One region of the Pseudomonas sp. 05L36 genome, then DNA from elsewhere that is predicted to be linked to it. Evidence: riboswitches for the same ligand, from Rfam matches in the RefSeq annotation. Region 1 holds a riboswitch; the other holds the start of a gene.
The links. A riboswitch is a leader RNA that binds a small molecule or an ion and turns the genes downstream of it on or off. The one in region 1 is predicted to bind cobalamin.

Region 1 (6,500 bases):
GATTGCAGCGGCCTGATCGGCTACGTGTATCGCGATGTCGCCGGTATTTCCTTGCCGCGCACCACTCGCGAGATGATCTCCATGCAAGCGGCGAATGTGGGCAAGGAAGGCCTGCAAACCGGTGACCTGATTTTCTTCGCCACCAATGGCGGTTCCCAGGTCAGTCATGCCGGCATCTACGTGGGAGAAGGGCGCTTCGTCCACGCGCCGGCCACCGGCGGCACCGTGAAGCTCGACAGTCTGTCCAAGGCCTATTGGCAAAAAGCGTATCTGAGCGCCAAGCGTGTTCTGCAGCCTGAACACCTGGCGCGCAACCCGTAACATTCGGAGCTGCCGGTCATGACTGCTCGCACGCTCAATCTCGATGATGCCCTGTACCAATACTTGCTCGATGTCTCCCTGCGCGAAACGCCACTGCTCAAGCGCTTGCGCGATGAGACCCAGGCGCTGCCGATGGCACGTTGGCAGGTGGCTCCGGAGCAGGGGCAGTTTCTCGCTTTGCTGGTGAAACTGACGGGGGCCAGGCGCTTGCTCGAAGTCGGCACCTTTACCGGTTACAGCGCCCTGTGCATGGCGGCGGCATTGCCCGCTGACGGTTCGCTGATTTGCTGTGACATCCCCGGCGACTACAACGCCATCGCACGGCGCTACTGGCAGGAGGCGGGGCTCGCCGGGCGGATTGACCTGCGCCTGGCTCCGGCGCTGGAAACCCTCGCCGAGCTTGAGCGACAAGGGCAGGGCGGGCAGTACGACCTGGTGTTCATCGATGCCGACAAGGCCAACTACCCGGCTTATCTGGAGCACGCCCTGGGATTGCTGCGGGTCGGTGGGCTGGCGGTGTTCGATAACACCCTGTGGAGCGGGCGTGTGCTCGAGGCCAATCCCGAGAGTGCGGACACTCGCGCCATCCAGGCGCTCAACCTGGCCTTGAAAGACGATGTGCGGGTGGATCTGTCGTTGTTGCCGTTGGGTGATGGTTTGACCCTTTGCCGCAAAAGGTAAGCGCTGACTCCGATCCAATGTGGGAGCGAGCTTGCTCGCGATGGCGGTGGGTCAGGCAACATCAAAGTTGAATGTGCAGGCCTCATCGCGAGCAAGCTCGCTCCCACAGGTGGCTTGGCAGCCATTATTTAGCTGCCGAAACCCGCCACACCTTGTTCCCCACGTCATCGGCCACCAACAGATCACCTTGCTGGTCGATCACCACGCCCACCGGGCGGCCCATGGCTTGTTCCTTGTCGTTGAGAAAGCCGCTGAGCACTTCAATGGGCCTTCCGACAGGTTTGCCCGCACTGAAGGGCACGAAAATCACTTTGTAGCCACTGTGGGGATTGCGGTTCCACGAGCCGTGCTGACCGATGAATGCCCCTTGAGTGAATGGCGCCGGCAGCTTGCTGTTTTCGGCGAAGGTCAGGCCCAGTGACGCCGTGTGCGGGCCGACGGCGTAGTCCGGGGCAATGGCCTTGGCCACCAGGTCCGGGTTCTGCGGCTCGACACGAACATCGACATGCTGGCCGTAGTAACTGAACGGCCAGCCATAGAACGCGCCGTCTTTCACCGAGGTGATGTAGTCCGGTACCAGATCACCGCCGATTTCATCCCGCTCGTTGACCGCGGTCCACAGTGCGCCACTGTGCGGTTCCCAGGCCATGCCGTTGGGGTTGCGCAGGCCGGAGGCGAAGATCCGGTGCCGGCCGGTGGCACGGTCCACTTCCCAGATCGCTGCGCGACCTTCTTCCTTGTCCATGCCGTTTTCGGCGACGTTGCTGTTGGAACCCACGCTGACGTAGAGCTTGCTGCCGTCCTTGCTGGCGATGACGTTTTTGGTCCAGTGGTGGTTCAGCGGGCCGCCCGGCAGGTCGATCACCTTGATGGCTGGTGACTTGATCTGCGTATCGCCGTTTTCATAATGGAATCGCAGCAGGCTGTCAGTGTCGGCCACGTACAGGTCGTTGCCGACCAGCGTCATGCCGAAAGGGGAATTGAGGTTTTGCAGAAACACCGTGCGGGTTTCCGCGATGCCATCGTGATCCTTGTCCCGCAGCAACGTGATGCGGTTCGGGCTGGGCACGGTAGAGCCGGCACGCCCCATGACTTTCTTCATGACCCAGCCGCGAATGCCATTGCCGTCTTCGGGTTTGGGTGGTGCGGCGGTTTCCGCCACCAGCACATCGCCATTGGGCAGCACATAAAGCCAGCGCGGGTGATCCAGGTCTTCGGCAAAAGCGGTCACTTGGGTGCCATTGGCGGCGATGGGCTTCGCACCCTGCGGCCAACCGATGGCCGGGGCGATGTTCAGGGTCGGGATCAGGGTTTTGTTCGGTTCCGGCAATTGTGGCGATGGACCGGTGCCGTCGGAGACTTGCAGGCGGGAGGTCTCGCCACAAGCGGCGAGCCCTCCGCAGAGCGCGATAACGAGAACGAGCGGGGGCTTGCGCATGCTGGTGTTCCCTATGAATGCCTTGTTCTAATCATAGAGATGCGTTGTCGTCCGATGGTTCAACCCTTAGCCACGTGCTTCCTTGAACAGCACCGCAATGCCGGGGTGATAGTTGCCGGCTTCGTTGCGCAATTTGCGATAGGCGTATGGGAAATACCAGGCGACCGCGCAGGTGTGTTCCTTTTGCAGGTCGTCGACCATGTCCTGGAGTTCTTCCGGTGTGGCGCCTTGCTGGGCTTTTTGCGGGGCGACGAACAGGCAGCCGAGTTTCAGGTCGCTGGCGTGGCTCAGTCGCTTCGCATCGCTGGCGATGTCGAGCAGGGCCTGAGTCAGGTTGAGGCTGTTGACCCGTGGCCAGCGCTGGCTGGTCTGGATATAGGCGCGGGTTTCCGGCGAGGCGAGGAACAGGTCGGCACGGCTGTTGCGCTCGCCTTCTTCGGTCTGTTTGCGGGTTGGCGTCTGTTGCAGCGTGACCATCCCGGCCATCCAGGCGGCGGCAGACAGCAGTCCGAGATTGGCTTTTTCGTCGTGCCAGTACGGTGTGTCGCCATCACCGCGGACGGCGTTATAGCGGTCGATGCATTCGAACCAGCGCTCGAGCACCGGGCGCAGGAATTCCAGCTTTGGATTGCTGATGATCATGCCTTGCATGGGCTCACCCTTGTTATTGTGTTGTGGGGATTGTGGCTCTTTGATATCACTGCTTTGGGCGTGGCACAAGATTGACGTCAGTTTATTGATTGATGGCAGATATTCGGTCGATCGCCTCCCGGCTTTAATTGACGCTCCACCCCCAACCCTCTAACCTTCGCGGCTTGTTTCAGGTGCTCTGTGGCTTGGGTCGACAGAGTGAAACAGGGAAGCCGGTGAGTGAATCCTTCTGTTGGTCGAAGGCCCGCAATTCCGGCGCTGCCCCCGCAACGGTAAATGAGTGAAAACTGTGTCTGATGCCACTGTGTCGATTCGATGCGGGAAGGCGCACAGTCTGGCCTCGCGCCACTCATGAGCCCGGAGACCGGCCTGATTCATCCAGCGGCATCACGGTGGGCGATGCCAGGCTTTTTGCCTTCTATTCTTGTGCCTGCCCGCCGTTATTCCTGCCTCAACGGAGAGCTCCCCCATGACTGATACCCCCGATCGTGACGAACGCCACCTGGCGCGCATGCAGCGCAAAAAAGCCGTGATCGACGAGCGCATCGCCAATTCCCCGAACGAATGCGGCCTGCTGCTGGTGTTGACCGGCAACGGCAAGGGCAAGAGCAGTTCGGCCTTCGGCATGCTTGCCCGCGCCATGGGGCACGACATGCAATGCGGCGTGGTGCAGTTCATCAAGGGCCGCAACAGCACCGGCGAAGAGCTGTTCTTCCGGCGCTTTCCCGAGCAGGTGCACTTTCATGTGATGGGCGAAGGCTTTACCTGGGAAACCCAGGACCGCCAGCGCGACATCGCCGCCGCCGAAGCCGCCTGGGCGGTGTCGCAGCAACTGCTGCGCGATCCGTCCATCGGTCTGGTGGTGCTGGATGAGCTGAACATCGCTCTCAAGCACGGCTACCTCGATCTCGATCAGGTGCTCAGCGACTTGCAGGCCCGGCCGCCGATGCAACATGTGGTGGTCACCGGTCGTGCAGCGAAGCCGGAAATGATCGAGATGGCCGACACCGTCACCGAAATGGGTGTGATCAAACACGCCTTTCAAGCCGGGATCAAAGCGCAGAAAGGCGTCGAATTGTGAATCAGCCTCGACTCTGTCCGGCGGTACTGATTGCCGCGCCGGCTTCCGGCCAGGGCAAGACCACCGTCACCGCGGCGCTGGCCCGATTGCATCGCAATCAGGGGCGCAAGGTTCGCGTGTTCAAGTGCGGCCCCGACTTTCTCGACCCGATGATCCTCGAGCGCGCCAGCGGTGCGCCGGTGTATCAGCTGGACATGTGGATGGTTGGTGAGCAAGAAAGTCGCCGGCTGCTGTGGGAAGCCGCTGCTGAAGCCGACCTGATCCTGATCGAAGGTGTCATGGGGCTGTTCGACGGTACGCCGTCGAGCGCCGATCTGGCACGGCATTTCGGTGTACCGGTGCTGGGTGTGATCGATGGCACTGCCATGGCCCAGACCTTTGGCGCCCTGGCCCTGGGGCTGGCGCGTTATCAGCCGGACTTGCCGTTCGCCGGGGTGCTGGCCAATCGTGTCGGTACGCTGCGCCACGCGCAACTGCTCGAAGGCAGCCTGACTGAAGGTTTGCGCTGGTACGGCGCGCTGTCCCGGGAAACCGGGATCGAATTGCCGAGCCGGCACCTGGGGCTGGTGCAGGCCAGTGAGCTGAACGATCTCGACCTGCGCCTCGATGCGGCCGCCGATGCACTGGCCAGTAGTTGCGAGGTTGCGCTGCCGCCGGCGGTCGAGTTCGCCGCCCCTGATGTCATTGCAGCCGAACCGCTGCTGGCCGGTGTGCGCATTGCCGTCGCCCGCGATGAAGCCTTTGCGTTCACCTACGGCGCGAGCCTGGATCTGCTGCGGGCGATGGGCGCCGAGTTGTCGTTCTTCTCGCCGATCCGCGACAGTGCGTTGCCGGAGGCGGACAGCCTGTATCTGCCCGGTGGTTACCCGGAACTGCACCATGTTGGGTTGGCGCAAAACACCGCGATGCTCGACGCGATCCGTGCCCACCACCGGGCAGGCAAACCGTTGCTCGCCGAGTGTGGCGGCATGCTGTATCTGCTCGATTCCCTGACCGATGTCGAGGGCACTCGCGCCGAACTGGTTGGCTTGCTGGCCGGTGATGCGGTCATGCAAAAGCGTCTGGCCGCGCTGGCGTTGCAAGCGGTGGAATTGCCGGAAGGTTCGCTGCGCGGGCACACCTATCACCATTCGCTGACCACCACTGAACTGGCGCCGATTGCCCGTGGCTTGAGCCCTAACGGCGGACGCGGAGCGGAGGCGGTCTACCGTGAAGGGCGGATGACCGCCTCTTACGTGCACTTTTATTTCCCGTCCAATCCCTCGGCGATTGCCGCATTGTTTGCGCCTGAGCAAAACCCTGTGGGAGCGAGCCTGCTCGCGAAGAGTCCATGACGGACAACGCATTTTCCGAAGCCGAACGCGCAGCGGTCTATCGCGCCATCGCCGAACGGCGCGACATGCGCCACTTCAGCGGCGGCACCGTCGAGCCCGAATTGCTGCTGCGCCTGCTCGAGGCCGCACATCAGGCACCGAGTGTCGGCCTGATGCAGCCCTGGCGCTTCATCCGCATCAGCGATCGCGCCTTGCGCGGGCGAATCCAGGCCCTGGTGGAAGAAGAACGCGTCCGCACCGCCGAAGCCCTCGGCGAGCGCAGCGACGAGTTCATGAAGCTCAAGGTGGAAGGCATCAACGATTGCGCCGAGGTACTGGTCGCCGCACTGATGGACGACCGCGAGCAGCATATCTTCGGCCGCCGCACCTTGCCGGAAATGGACATGGCCTCGCTGTCCTGTGCGATCCAGAACCTGTGGCTGGCATCCCGCGCCGAAGGGCTGGGCATGGGCTGGGTGTCGCTGTTCGAACCACAGGCACTGGCGGACCTGTTGAGGTTGCCACCGGGAGCCAAACCGCTGGCGGTGCTGTGCCTTGGGCCGGTGAAGGAATTCTATCCGGCACCGATGCTGGTGCTCGAAGGCTGGGCGCAGGCGCGTCCGCTACATGAATTGCTGTATGAAAACTATTGGGGAGTGAGTCAATGAGTGTGGCGTTGTTGAGTGTCGCTGCGGTTGCGCTGGATGCGCTGCTGGGCGAACCCAAACGCTGGCATCCGCTGGTGGCGTTCGGCCGTTTTGCCGACCGCATCGAGCAACGCTTCAATGGCGGCGGTCGCGGCTGGCGCAGTCATGGCGTCACCGCGTGGGTGATCGCCGTGTTGCCGCTGACGCTGTTGGTCACGGCATTGTCCTGGGCGCCTTATGTCGGCTGGATCATCGAGATTCTCGCGCTCTATTGCGCCCTCGGCATGCGCAGCCTCGGTGAGCACGTCACGCCTGTGGCCAAGGCATTGCGCGGCGATGATCTTGATGAAGCGCGCAAACGTGTGAGT
Region 2 (6,500 bases), on a different contig from region 1:
GCCACGCCGTGGTGGTCGGCAGGTTGCGCACGTCCACCGAATAGAAGTTGCGCCCGGTGGGCAGTACGTCCAGGCGACCACGACTCGGCGCGCCGCTGGGACCGGCCGGGACGAAGCGACCGCTCAGGGCATCGAGCAAGCCGCGCATTTCTGCGGGGCCGCAGGCGTCCAGACGCGGGGCAATGACGTCACGCAAACCATCGATAATGGCTTGTACCTCAATCCAGTCCGCGCCCCCCTGTAGGAGCGAGCCTGCTCGCGATGGAGTGTCAGCCACATTGATGCCAACTGACACTCCATCGCGAGCAGGCTCGCTCCCACAATGGTCAGCCAAAGCATCCGAGATCAGTTGGGTGGCGAACAGCTCGAGGCGTTCGCGGGTATCGCCCGCCGTACGCCAGGTCTCGTCGCTGATCAGCAAAAGCGGCTCGGGACGCGGCCCAGTCCACGGCTCGGCCAAGGCGCAATCGAGCGGATCGAACCCTAGTCCGAAGGCCTTGGCCAGTGCCCGCAGCAGACTCGACTGCGCACCGCGGCCATCGCCCCGTGGAATGCGCAACAACGCCAGCAAGGTATCGATACGCAAACGCCCGGTGGGCGATTCGCCGAACACATGCAGGCCATCGCGGATCTGCGACTCTTTCAAGTCGCACAGATAAGTGTCGAGTCGCGGCAACCAGATCGCTGCATCGGCATCGCTGTCGAGCTGCTCGTCCAGCTGCAGTTCACGGTCGATGTGGGTGTCGCGCACCAGTTGCAGAATGTCGCGCTGCAACTCGCGGGCGCGGCGCGGATCGAGCAACTGCGCTTCGTAATACTCGTCGGCCAACAGTTCGAGGTTACGCAGTGGGCCGTAGGTTTCGGCGCGGGTCAGCGGTGGCATCAAGTGATCGATGATCACCGCCTGGGTGCGCCGCTTGGCCTGGGCGCCCTCGCCCGGGTCATTGACGATGAACGGATAGATGTTCGGCAGCGGCCCGAGCAGTGCATCCGGCCAGCAATTTTCCGAGAGCCCCACGCCTTTGCCTGGCAGCCATTCGAGGTTGCCGTGCTTGCCGACGTGGATCACGCCGTGGGCGCCGTAGGTGTTACGCAGCCAGAAGTAGAACGCCAGGTAGCCGTGGGGCGGGACCAGGTCCGGGTCGTGATACACCGCGCTCGGGTCGACCTGATAACCCCGCGCCGGTTGAATGCCGACGAAGGTCAGGCCCAAGCGCAGGCCGGCGATCATCATCCGTCCGCTGCGGCACATCGGGTCGCTCTCCGGCGCGCCCCAACGTTCGAGCACCGCCGCGCGGTTGGCTTCGGGCAGTGCATTGAACATCGCCAGATAATCATCCATGCCCAGGCTTTGCTGGCACGGACGCAGGTCGAGGGTCTCGAGATCGTTGCTGACGCCACCCAGCAACTGCTGGATCAGCGCGGTGCCGCTGTCCGGTAACTCAACCGGTAATGGATAACCTTCGGCATGCAGCGCCCGCAGGATATTCAGCGCGGCGGCCGGGGTGTCGAGGCCGACGCCATTACCGATGCGCCCGTCGCGGGTCGGGTAATTGGCAAGAATCAGGGCAATGCGTTTTTCTGCATTTGGCACCCGCGCCAGATCGACCCAGCGCCGCGCCAGTTCGGCAACGAAATCCATGCGTTCCGGTTGTGGCCGATAGCAGACCACATCCGACTGACTGCGCTCACTGCGCCACGCCAGGTCCTTGAAGCTGATCGGACGGCTGATGATACGCCCGTCCAGTTCCGGCAAGGCGATGTGCATCGCCAGGTCGCGAGGGCCAAGCCCTTGTTCACTGGCACGCCAACCCGGCTCGTTGTCCTGGGCGCAAATCGCCTGGATCACCGGAATATCGCGACGGAACGGCCGCAGGTGCGGCGCTTCGGGACTGGACTGGGCGAAACCGGTGGTGTTCAGGATCACCGAGACGCTGGCCTCGTCCAGCCAGTCCTCGACCATGGAAAGGCAAGCTGGCTCTTTAAGACTGGCCAGCGCAATCGGCAATGGATTCAACCCCGCCGCCTGTAAACGCTGGCAAAAAACATCAATGAAAGCGGTGTTCGCCGCCTGCAAATGCGAGCGGTAAAACAGCACCGCCGCCACCGGTTGATCGGCGTGCCAGTCGGCTTGCCAGTCGCTCAGTGCGGCAGAATGTTGGTGCGGATGGTAAATCGCCGTGCGCGGCAGGGTTTGCGGCTCGCCCCAGGTGTAATCACGCGCCAGCCAGCGGTTGGCCAGACAGCGGAAGAAATCCAGGGCGTTACCCATGCCACCCTGACGCAGAAACTGCCAGAGCCGGTCGCGATCCTCGGCACCGACGGTGCTCAGGTCACTGAGCTCCGGGTCCGGACGATCATCGCCCGGCACCAGAATCACCTGCACGCCGCGCTGCGACAGTTCGACCAGGCGCTCGATGCCGTAACGCCAATAGGCGATGCCGCCGTGCAGTGAAATCAGGATCACCCTGGCGTGACGCAGCACTTCATCGACGTACAAATCGACCGAGGCATGGTTCTGCACCAGCATCGGGTTGGCCAGGCGCACGCTCGGGTAATCGTCGGGCAATTGCTGCGCCGCTTCGGCGAGCAGCGCCAGGCTGGAATCGCCGCTACACAGGACCACCAGCTCGGCAGGGGTTTGTCCAAGGTCGGCAATGTTGTCATCCGACACGAAACCGCCGGGTTGGGTCCTGAGCAGGTGCATGGCTTACACGCTGAGCGCGGCGCGCAATTGCGCTTCGAGCACGGCGGCGTCCAGTTCCTGGCCGATCAGCACCAGGCGGGTTACGCGTGCTTCTTCGGCGCCCCACTGGCGGTCGAAGTGCTTGTCGAAACGCGTGCCCACGCCCTGGATCAGCAGGCGCATCGGTTTGTTCGGGATCGCGGCAAAACCCTTGACCCGCAGGATGCCGTGCTGGACCACCAATTGGGTCAGCGCATCCAGCAGCAAGCTTTCGTCGGCTTGCGGCAGTTCGATGGAGATCGAATCGAAGGCGTCGTGATCGTGGTCGTCATGATCATCGTCACCATCGTGATGATGGTCGTGGTGGCTGTGACGACTGTCGATGTGTTCTTCGGAGCCGGCACCCAGGCCGATCAGCACGTCCAGCGGCAGGCGACCGCTGCTGGCTTCAATGATTTTCACCGCTGGCGGCAATTCCTCGGCGACTTCCAGGCGCACGCGGGCCAGGTCCGCCGGGTTGATCAGGTCGGCTTTGTTGAGAATCACCAGATCGGCGCTGGCCAGTTGGTCGGCGAACAGTTCGTGCAGCGGCGATTCGTGGTCCAGGTTCGGGTCGAGTTTGCGCTGGACGTCGACCTGATCCGGGAACGCGGCGAAGGTGCCGGCGGCCACGGCCGGGCTGTCGACCACGGTGATTACCGCATCCACCGTGCAGGCGCTGCGGATTTCCGGCCACTGGAAGGCTTGCACCAGCGGCTTGGGCAGGGCCAGGCCCGAGGTTTCGATGAGGATATGGTCGAGATCGCCGCGACGGGCCACCAGTTCGCGCATCACCGGGAAGAATTCTTCCTGGACGGTGCAGCACAGGCAGCCGTTGGCCAGCTCATAGACACGGCCGTTGGCTTCTTCTTCGGTGCAACCGATGGAGCATTGCTTGAGGATTTCGCCATCAATACCCAACTCACCGAATTCGTTGACGATCACCGCGATGCGGCGACCCTGGGCGTTGTCGAGCATGTGCCGCAGCAGCGTGGTTTTACCCGAGCCGAGAAAGCCGGTGACGATGGTGACGGGGAGTTTGGCCAGTGTTTTCATCGGATGCCCTATGGCTAAGGTGGCGGGCATACGGGACGACGACCGGCAACGCGGGCGCGCGTGCCTGAAGAGTTCGCCACCGGATCACCCCGCCCGGTTGAAAGTGAGAATCTGTGACGAGGCAGGTCTCCTGGCTGACGGTGTGCCGGCCTAGAGCCTGGCATTCGCTGCGCCTTCCCGCCGGCCTCATGGATTGAGTCAGCAGTGGCGTGGCAACGAACATCACCGTTCACAGTTGCGGGGGCAGCCGCGGCATCGACCGCGTTCCCTTCTTAGCTTCGACAAACGCCGAAGAACCTCGAAAGCGCAAGGCTACGCATGGTATTGGGGCGGGTCAATCGCTACGCGCGCCCTCCCCTGTAGGAGCTGCCGAAGGCTGCGATCTTTTGATCTTGTTTTTAAAAAGCAAAATCAAAAGATCGCAGCCTTCGGCAGCTCCTACAAAGAGCCGGGCATCATTCAGCTTCAAGTGAGAACCCTTGCCAATTGACGCCCAACCCCTGCCCATGCTCTCCTACGCACCTTGTTACGGGTGCCCTTCACAGGGTGAAACGGGAAACCGGTGAATCATGTGCTTTACTCTAAAGCCATGTCAGTCCGGTGCTGCCCCCGCAACGGTAAGCGAGCGAAGCGTCAGATCCACTGTGCCAATACGGCATGGGAAGGTGATGCTTTCAGGTTCAGGCCAAGCCTTTGCCCCTCGTGAGCCCGGAGACCGGCCCGCAACACAAAGTGACCAGTACGGTCACTGAACCAACAAACCCGCGGTGGGCGGGCGCTGTTTGAAACCTTGCGCGCCTGGTCGTGCGGTTTTTTGCATGCGCTCTTAATCCCCGCTGACAGACCAGAGGGAAACGCCATGTCGATCATCAGCAGCGCCGAACACACATCCGCGAGCACCACCTCAACCCTGACCCAACGTCTGACCGTCGCCGTCTGCGCGTCGATCCTTGGCGCCTGCCTTGTGTATTTTGCCGGTTTCTCGCACATCGAAGCGGTGCACAACGCCGCCCACGATACCCGTCACAGCTCCGCGTTCCCGTGCCATTGAGAGCTGTCGTCATGATCAAGCGTATTGCGCAAACCGCAGGTTTCACCGGGTTGCTGGCCGCCCTGTTGCTGACCCTGCTGCAAAGCTTCTGGGTCGCTCCGCTGATTTTGCAGGCCGAGACCTACGAAAAATCCGAGCCGGCCGCTGTTGAAATGCATGAACACGCCGACGGTGCGATGGCTGCCCACACTCACGATGCGCAAGCCTGGGAGCCGGAAGACGGCTGGCAGCGCGTGCTGTCGACCACCGGCGGCAACCTGGTGGTAGCGGTCGGTTTCGCCCTGATGCTCGCCGGCCTGTACACCTTGCGTGCGCCGACCAAAACCTCCCAGGGCCTGCTCTGGGGCCTGGCCGGTTATGCGACGTTCGTGCTCGCGCCGACGCTCGGCCTGCCACCTGAATTGCCCGGCACTGCCGCCGCCGATCTGGCACAACGGCAACTGTGGTGGATTGGCACCGCTGCTTCCACTGCCGTCGGTATCGCCCTGATCGTATTCAGCCGTCACTGGCTGATGAAAGTCCTCGGCGCAGCGATTCTCGCCGTCCCCCATGTGATTGGCGCGCCGCAACCGGAAGTGCATTCGATGCTCGCTCCGGAGGCACTGGAAGCCCAGTTCAAAATCGCTTCGCAACTGACCAACGTGGCGTTCTGGCTGGCCCTGGGCCTGATCAGCGCCTGGTTGTTCCGTCGCAAAAGCGATGGTCAATACCACGCATGACGGATATCAGCACAGCGCCGACCCTGGTGGTCGGCCTGGGCTGCCAGCGCGGCTGCCCCGTCAGCACGTTGCTGGCGCTGCTCGATCAGGCACTGGAGGCGCACCAGATTGCTCGTCATGAAATCAAGGCCCTGGCCAGCATCGACTCCAAGCGTGACGAACCTGCGCTAATCGAACTGGCCCAACAGCTTGGCCTGGAATTGATGTATTTCAGCAGTGAACAACTGGCCGCTTATGAACCGCAACTCAGTCATCAATCGCAAATAGCGTTTGAACGCACCGGTTGCTACGGCGTGGCGGAAAGCGCCGCACTGGCCCTGGCGGAACAACTCGCCCAGGCCCCGGCAAAACTGCTGATTCCACGACAAAAATACGCCCAGGCAACCCTGGCATTGGCCGGCGCGGCATAAAAAACCCGATAATCCCCACCGTTGATCATGAACACTCTTCATCTGAAGCCCTGTTCAGCCCCTTTTTTCCCCACAGGAACCGACGATGACCGTCTACTTCATTGGCGCAGGTCCCGGCGACCCCGAACTGATTACCGTCAAGGGCCAGCGGCTGATTCGCAGTTGTCCGGTGATCATTTATGCCGGTTCCCTGGTACCGGCCGCCGTACTGGAAGGTCACTGTGCCGAACAGGTGGTCAACAGCGCCGAACTGCACCTGGAACAGATCATCGACCTGATCAGGACCGCCCACGCCAACGGTCAGGATGTTGCCCGGGTGCACTCCGGCGATCCGAGTCTTTATGGCGCCATTGGCGAACAGATTCGCTATCTGCGCGAGTTGGGAATTGCGTTCGAAATCGTACCTGGCGTGACGGCCACAGCCGCTTGCGCTGCGCTTTTGGGTGCGGAGCTGACGCTGCCGGACGTTTCGCAGAGCGTGATTCTGACGCGCTACGCCGACAAGACCACTATGCCACCCGGAGAGGAGTTCTCCAGCC

Region 2: another riboswitch for cobalamin. It lies ahead of cobW (cobalamin biosynthesis protein CobW); the one in region 1 lies ahead of cobO (cob(I)yrinic acid a,c-diamide adenosyltransferase).

What each region holds. Positions count from the first base shown of each region.
Region 1 is NZ_JBFTOU010000009.1:242,651-249,150, reverse strand. It holds gene AC1DKH_RS13220 (C40 family peptidase) at 1-321, shown strand, start outside; gene AC1DKH_RS13215 (class I SAM-dependent methyltransferase) at 340-1,002, shown strand; gene AC1DKH_RS13210 (PQQ-dependent sugar dehydrogenase) at 1,127-2,440, opposite strand; gene AC1DKH_RS13205 (hypothetical protein) at 2,507-3,091, opposite strand; cobalamin riboswitch at 3,246-3,478, shown strand; gene cobO (cob(I)yrinic acid a,c-diamide adenosyltransferase) at 3,561-4,172, shown strand; gene AC1DKH_RS13195 (cobyrinate a,c-diamide synthase) at 4,169-5,506, shown strand; gene bluB (5,6-dimethylbenzimidazole synthase) at 5,503-6,153, shown strand; gene cbiB (adenosylcobinamide-phosphate synthase CbiB) at 6,150-6,500, shown strand, end outside.
Region 2 is NZ_JBFTOU010000017.1:32,777-39,276, forward strand. It holds gene cobN (cobaltochelatase subunit CobN) at 1-2,707, opposite strand, end outside; gene cobW (cobalamin biosynthesis protein CobW) at 2,711-3,781, opposite strand; cobalamin riboswitch at 3,885-4,097, opposite strand; cobalamin riboswitch at 4,295-4,519, shown strand; gene AC1DKH_RS18580 (CbtB domain-containing protein) at 4,641-4,832, shown strand; gene AC1DKH_RS18585 (CbtA family protein) at 4,844-5,551, shown strand; gene AC1DKH_RS18590 (cobalamin biosynthesis protein) at 5,548-5,961, shown strand; gene cobM (precorrin-4 C(11)-methyltransferase) at 6,047-6,500, shown strand, end outside.